DNA from 2 places in the Cloacibacillus evryensis DSM 19522 genome. Region 2 is predicted to be linked to the other one. Evidence: riboswitches for the same ligand, from Rfam matches in the RefSeq annotation. Region 2 holds a riboswitch; the other holds the start of a gene.

Region 1 (3,771 bases), 2.4 Mb from region 2:
CGGCAGCCCCATGAGCAGTATTCCGCCCATCGAGAGCGCCGTCAGCCGCAGCGTGGTGAAAAGGATGTTCATAGTCTCCTCGTCCATTGAAAAGAGGAGCCTGAAAGCCTGTATAAATCCTTCAACTATGAAATCCATCAGATCAGTCCTTATCTCGTGTTTTACATAATTCGGGCGGACGCTTCAACGTTTTCGTCCGGCGTCCGCCCGTTATGCCGATTATATCGATTTATTAATGTCCGGAACGGATCTCGGCCTCGGGGAAGAAGAGCTGCTTGCCCTCGACCTTGAAGTTCGCGATATCTTTCTGCACCTTTGAGGAGGTGATCCAGTCGATGTACTTGAGCGCGAGATCGTACTTGGCGTTCGGATGCTTCAGGGGGCTGACCGCCATGACGCTGTACTTATTGAGCAGCTCGGGGTCGCCCTCGCAGACTATCACGAGTCCCGGCTTGCCTTTGAGTCCGGCCTCGTATTTAATGAAGGTTCCGCGGTCCGTAAGCGCGTAGCCGTTCTGCTCGTCGGCGATGTTGATCGTCTTCAGCATTCCCTGGCCGGTCTGAACATACCATTTCGCCTTGTCGAAATCCTTCACTCCCGCCGCCTTGAGGAGGCTCAGCTCCGCCGTGTGCGTGCCTGATTTGTCGGCGCGGCTGACAAGCGGCTGTCCCTTCTTCGCGATCGTGGCCAGAGCTTCCGTGACGGGCTTGCCCTTTACGCCCGCGGGATCATTCGCGGGGCCGATGAGGACGAAGTCGTTGAACATGACCTTGCGGCGGTTGGCTCCGGCGCCTTCGGCCATGAACTTGTCCTCCTGGGACGGCGCGTGGGTCAGCACGACGTCGACGTCGCCGTTGCGGCCATACTCAAGAGCTTTGCCGGTTCCGACCGAGACCCACTGGATCTCGATGCCGGTATCCTTAAGAAGAATGGGAGCGAGATAATCAAGCAATCCGGTGTTGTCCGTGCTGGTGGTGGTCGCCATCCTAAGCACGGGGGCCTTTGCCGTCGCGAGCGAGCCGAAGGCAAGCAGGCAGACGACGAGAAGCAGCGCGATAATGGAGCCTTTCCTGTTGATACGCATGGGTAAAAACCCTCCTCGTGAGATTTGTGTTGCATTACAACCTATGCTCAAAACCCGCGGGACGGAGAATAAAAGACGAAAGCGGCAAACTTCCGCGATCCCCTTTCCGCAACGGGAGACGGCCCCGTTTCCAGGACCGCCCTAACGACCGCCCTCCATAGCCGCCAGGCCGCAGGAGAGGCAGTTTCAGGGACGTATGCAGGCAACATACGCAGAACATTCGCGCGATAAAATCCGCGCCGCGGTTATTGTACACTATTTCATGCGTTTATTTCAACAAATAAAAACAAGGGAAGACAAGGGGCGTTGGGGTCGCCCCTTGCTTAAGTGGAGATTTTGTGTGTCTTTAAGCCTCTTTACGATAAAAATAAAAGGGCCGTCCCCTTTGTATAGAGTACGGCCCATAACAGATTCATCAGCCGTTCTCCTTTCCAAAGGGAGGCTGCCTCGTTTCCCAGGCAACCCTGTCGGCCTGAAAGCCATAGATCTTTTCCGTAGGCGTACAGGCTCGGAGAACCATAATTTATTTTATCATCGGGCTTATGGTACAATAAAGGAGATAAAAAGGCAAGGTCTTCCGTTCGGAATTACTAAAAATTCTTTTGAAACAAAAAAGAGGCGATGAAGATGGCGACACTGCGCATACCACCGAATATCCCCAAGCCGACGCTCCAGGAGATGCGGGAGTGCCCGATCATCAAGCAGTTTGACGACCTCGGCATCTGGTTCGGCATCAATCCGCCCTGTATCGACGCCAAGGAGATGGTGCTGCATCTATCCGACACCCCCTACACCATATATCCTTACCTGCGGCGGGCGCTGCACCGGCTGAGGCCGGCCTGGATCGTCCACACGGGTGATTTTGTGGACAACGTAAAGCTCGAGCAGCGTCCCGGGATGCTCGACCTGTATCAGAAAAGGGTGAAGGATTTTCTCTCCATCTTTGAAGAGGAGGATTACGGGGCGATCCTCGTCACAGGCAACCATGACCACGTCCCTACCCTGCTCGAGGAGCCGCACAGCGCCTCGGTTCAGGTCTGGACCGGCCCGGGACGCTTCTCGCTCGGACAGTTCAGCTTCAGCGCGGGGCACACCTACGAGGATGTGAGCGGCGAACCGGCACAGTACAATTTATACGGGCATAATCTCGAACATACCTCCGGCTGTACCGGGGAGGGGCGGATGTATCTCAACGGCCTGCAGTCGATGTACCTGATCCACATACACACCGGAGAGGTGACCTCCATCCCCTATCCGCCGGGAACGGACAGCGCGCGGCTCCAGCGCAAGCGCGTCTCATTATAAATTCATTACGGAGGAGGCAGTATAAATGATATCGCTGGCAAGGACAGGACCCGAAAGTATCGCGATGAAACTTTCCTCGGAGGTCTCCGAGATACGCCACAAGCTCGGAGCGTGGGGAACGCCGATCTCGCTCGACGCCGAAGGCGCGCTTCGGAGATACGGGCCGACGCGGAGGCTCGTGTTTCTCACCGCCCCCGCCGAAGACGGCGGGGAACTCCGCGAGACCTATGTCTCCGAAAATCCGCTGGAGCTGTTCCTCGCGACGCTGATAAACAGCCGGATGACCGGCGGCGTGGAAAGCGTTACGATGATGCCGGGCTATATCATGACGCGTCTGATGGGAGACATCGAGCGCGGCATCCGCGCGATACAGCGTGACATCGGCGGCGAGATAATAGACCGCGACCCCATATTCCGCCCGGATATACCGGGAACCTCCTCTATCATATACTTTACGCCGAGGTCGCTTGCGAAGACCATACCCATCGACGACATCTACGAAAAGGCGCTGGTAATCAATACGCGTTCAAAGGGGGCGATCGTTCAGTTCCTTTCCGTACACGGCATAGAATATCTGGGAGACGCGCTCGGCACCCCCGACTGGAACGACGTTGAAATAAAGATATGCGACTCCGACGGCCTGTTCGATCTTCATCGCCAGAGGCTCCTCACCGTGACCCAGGGGATGCAGATAGGGATCGTGCTCGAGGAGAAGTGGGAGCGCGAACAGGCTCTGACGCGGCGGACTATCCCCGTCTACATGATGAAGCTCTATACGCCGCTGGAGATCCAGGCGATCAAAAAGCTCGCGATGGGGCTGGAATATAACGACAGGGGCCAGCGCTTCGTAGACTTTGACGTCTATCACGGCGACCGTAAGATCTCGGCCTTCACGGAGCTCGAAAAAAATCCCGGCAAGACACGCAACGATATAGGCGTCATGAACCGTAATGAGATACTGAAAAGCATCGACATCGATTCGATAAACGAATTGATACGGCTGGAGGCCGAGATCGACAGACAACGCAAGCGCCCTGTGGGAGCGACAGCGGACGCGTAATTATCGATAAATTAGATATTTAATAGCTATATTTTAATGATTTCCGCCATGTATTGAAAAAACTCCGCTGGCGGAATTTTTTGTTCTCTATATCTTTATTAAAATCTTTAAATTATTTGCTACCAAAAGACAAAAATACGAATTTTTATTGAAAATTCAAGATAATAACAGCCCTTAATTTCATTTATGCTCCATTATTATCAATAATAATTCTAATTTGATTAAAAATTTGACGGCTGATATTTTAATTTTTTTATTATTGTAATGTATTTTAAAGTATGGTAAACTAAAACAGCATTATAAATGCAGCTTCTAATTATTC
Region 2 (3,771 bases):
ACCATCGCGAGGTTGACCGCGAACATATGGAAGGCGAAGGGCTTGCCTATGCCGGTATCCTTGTCGTTGCCGCCGCAGCTCTCGACGGAGCCGTCCTTGTGAAGGACCTGGGCCTGCGATTTGCCTTCGTAGAAGGTCGGGATATTCTCCGCGACCATTTCGTCGTACGTGCGGTACGTGCCGTCCGGCTTGCGCATCGCGTCAAGGAGTTTTTTGCAGCTGTCGACGATCGCGTTGCCGGTCATCGTCTGCGAACGGCTCGCCGCGGCGGCGCCGCTGTTCGGGCAGCGCGCGGTGTCGTTCATAAAGAGCCTTATCTGCTCGGGGGCGATGCCGAGAGGCTTCAGCGCCTCATGCGCAGTGCCCACGGTGCCGATATCCGCGCCCTGTCCGTGGTCCTCCCACGTGTTATAGATCATGACGCTTCCGTCTTTGAGCAGCTCGATGTTGCTGGCGGATTCGTCCGCTCCGTCGTCGTTCGCGTTGTAGATGCTGACCGAAATGCCGACGCCGTATTTCTTTTCAGGCGTTGAAAGCTCTTTGGCCTTTTTCTTCATCTCTTCATAGACGGGACGCGCCTTCTTCATCATTTCCGGCAGCGGGAAGACTTCCGGCGCGTGTCCGGAGGGGAAATGGCCGCGGGGGTTCTCCGTGAACGGCTCCCACTCGAGAAGGTTCTGCTCGCGGAAATCGAACGGGTCCATGCCGCATTCGTATGCGAGCATATCCATCGCGGTCTCGGCGCCCCAATATATCTGCGGCGAACCGTAGGCGCGGAAGGCCGAGCTCCAGCGATGGTTGGTCCAGATCGTATATGCCGTCACGCGCATATTGTCGTACGCATAGGGTGAGAAGAAGAACTGCCCGCTCTTGTTTGTAAGGTCGTTCGCGGACTCGCTGCACGGGCCGTGGTCGATCCAGCACGTCCCATCGACGCCGATGAGTTTGCCTTTTTCGTCCGCCGCGGCTCTGATATGCATAAAGGAGGGCGAGCGCTTCGGTGTGCGCTGGTTGTGCTCTTTCATATTGACGCGCATATATACGGGACGCCCCGTCGCCATCAGGGCGAGGGCAAGATACTGCTCATTGGTGACCGTAGTCTTGTAGCCGAAAGAGGCTCCCATATTGTTCTCAATAATGCGGATCTTCGACGGCGGCAGGCCGATACCTCTGGCAAGCTTGACTATCGCGAAGTAGATGGCGCAGGATTTGGAATGGATCGTCACGCGCCCTTCGTCGTCGTAATACGCATATCCGCAGTCGGCCTCGAGAACCATGTGGGGCTGGCGCGAGCTGTAGAATTCATCGTCAACTTTATGCGGCGCGTTCGCGATAATATCGCTCGGATCATCGCCCTTTGCGAAGCAGCGCTTGTTCCACGCGTTCGGCATACCGTCGATGCCGGGGCAGTCGTCAAAGACGCTGACCGCGTCGGCCTTGATCGCCTCGCGGACGTCGACGAGTTCGGGAAGCTGCTCATAGTCGACCTTGATCTTCTGCGCAGCCGCGCGCGCGTGCTTTTCGTTGTCGGCGACTACGACGGCGACAATATCGCCCCACTGGCGGATCTTGTCCCCCTCCTCGACCATGATGCGGCGCTCCCAGCCGTCGACAACGGCGGAGTCACAGCCGATCTGGCCGCGCAGGCGGTTCGTGCCCTTGACGTCCTTATAGGTGCAGACCTTCACGACGCCTTCGCACTTCTCGGCTTCGCTCACGTCGATCTTGTTGACCTTCGCGTGGCGCACGCCCTCAAGGGCGTAGGGATAAGCGAAGAGGAACTCCTCCGGCAGCTTCAGGCGGTCGTCGTCGCCGAAATCCCAAAGACCTGTCGCCTTGAACACCGCGTTCGGACGCGGATAGCTCGAATTCCAGACCTTGTCGCCCGGCTTGTACATCTTCGCGAGATCCTCGATCTTCTCTTCACCGCGCAGGATCGCGGCGGCCTTCATCACCGCGTCGACTATCTGCTTGTAGCCGGTGCAGCGGCAGGCCATCCAGTTCTTGCCGAACCAGTCGCGTACCTCTTCGCGCGTCGGGTTCGGGTTCTGGTCAAGGAGCGCCTTTCCGCAGGTAATGAAGCCCGGTGTGCAGAAACCGCACTGGATCGCGCCGCAGACTATCATCGCCCACTGCAGGGCGTGAAGATTGTCGGGGGTGCCTATCCCTTCGATCGTCGTGATCTCCGAAAACTCGGGGACGTTCTTCCAGCGCGTGATACAGGCGCGGACCACCTTGCCGTTGAGTATGACGTTGCAGACGCCGCACTGGCCGCAGTCGCAGCCGCGCTTCGTCCCCGTCATCTTGAGCTGTTCGCGGAGGACTGTAAGCAGCGTTACGTCCGGCTTGCCCATCACACGGCGCGGAACTCCGTTGATAGTGAGTTTCTTGATGACATAGCTCGCCGCGAGTTGTGCCTCTGTCATTTCCTTTGCCATTGAAAATCTCCTCTCTCGAAATAAATTTTTCCATATCCCACGCATCGGGAACTTCGGAAATAAATTAAAAAACCTTGACTGCGTTTTCATTGGAAAGAAAGAGAGTATGATATGCCCGCCTGCCGACGAAACGATCGAGACTTACCCCTTTCCAATTCGGACACTTTGCGCATCCCGGGAGGCTTCGCGGTTTTCCGCAAAAACCCTTGGAGCCCTTCGGCTCACTGGTCCCACCTCCATGGCATCACGCGTTAGGAGATGAAACTCGGGGTTGCAACTAAGTTGCAACAATTGTCTAAACTTTCTATTCAAATTATACAAAAGTACAGAATAATGAGCAATATTTAGGTAGGATATGAGATGTTATGCGCTATTTTGATTAGTTTATGTTTAGTAAATTTTTTACGAAGGTCAGTTGCATAAAGTTCAAAATAAACTTTTGCCTCACAAAAGTACAGGGAGGCATCTTCCGCCGTTCAAAAAAAAGATAATGAAAGAGAGCCGCCTCTCCCCCATTATCTTTGCTATACGTGCGCCGGGCGGATCCAGCCCTAAAGCAGCGCCATACGGTAACGTTTTTCCGGGCGGCCTACGCGGCGGTAGGCATATTCGACGACGACGCGCTCGCTCATCGTGAGAAATTCAAGGTAACGGCGCGCGGTCGACCTGGAAATGCCCAGGTGCTCGCCGACCTCCTGCGCCGAGAAGGTGTCTTCATTCGCTTTCAGAAAGGATTCAATGTCGTTGAGACACTTAAGCTGGAGCCCCTTTGGTATCGAACGGTTGTTGGCCCATGAAGGGTCGTGGCTCTTCATCGAGACGAGGGCGTCAAGATCCTCCTGCTGCCAGGGGCGCGTTCTGCCGGTCAAGGAATGATGGTATATCTGGTAATTTTTCAGCGTGGCGCGCAGACGGTCGAAGGAAAATGGTTTGACGAGAAATTCAAAAACTCCCGCGCAGAGCGCCTTGCGGACAAGCTCCGGGTTTTCCCCCGAGGATACGACGATATAGTCGGTGCGTGAAAAGGACTTGCGAAGGTCGTCAAGGCCCTCTATCGCGCTGAAATCCTTCAGAAACAGGTCAAGCAGCACGAGATCGACATCGACGCAGCGCATCGCCTCGAACATCTGGGGCCCCGTCGATACGCATTTCAGCAGCGTAAAGGCGCTGTCATTGATGATGATATCGGAATAAAGTTTTTGAAGAAGCGGATCTGACTCCGCGATCAAGACTTTCAAACTGCGCATTTCAACCACTTCCTCCTCTCTTATCTGTAAGATTTGGTGTTCCGCTGAGGGGGAGGAAAAGGCCATTACACAGGCTGCGCCCGCGA

What was found. Region 2 has a riboswitch for molybdenum cofactor ahead of CLOEV_RS02165 (molybdopterin-dependent aldehyde oxidoreductase). Riboswitches for the same ligand answer to the same signal wherever they lie in the genome.
Region 1: linked by a shared signal. The riboswitch ahead of CLOEV_RS13130 (ABC transporter substrate-binding protein) and the one ahead of CLOEV_RS02165 (molybdopterin-dependent aldehyde oxidoreductase) in region 2 are both predicted to bind molybdenum cofactor.

What each region holds. Positions count from the first base shown of each region.
Region 1 is NZ_KK073872.1:2,927,480-2,931,250, forward strand. Features, by position in the region: gene CLOEV_RS13125 (ABC transporter permease) at 1-138, opposite strand, end outside; gene CLOEV_RS13130 (ABC transporter substrate-binding protein) at 233-1,084, opposite strand; molybdenum cofactor riboswitch at 1,168-1,288, opposite strand; molybdenum cofactor riboswitch at 1,493-1,610, opposite strand; gene CLOEV_RS13135 (metallophosphoesterase) at 1,706-2,389, shown strand; gene CLOEV_RS13140 (hypothetical protein) at 2,415-3,449, shown strand.
Region 2 is NZ_KK073872.1:516,083-519,853, reverse strand. Features, by position in the region: gene CLOEV_RS02165 (molybdopterin-dependent aldehyde oxidoreductase) at 1-2,438, opposite strand, end outside; molybdenum cofactor riboswitch at 2,567-2,721, opposite strand; gene CLOEV_RS02160 (response regulator transcription factor) at 2,990-3,685, opposite strand; molybdenum cofactor riboswitch at 3,764-3,771, opposite strand, start outside.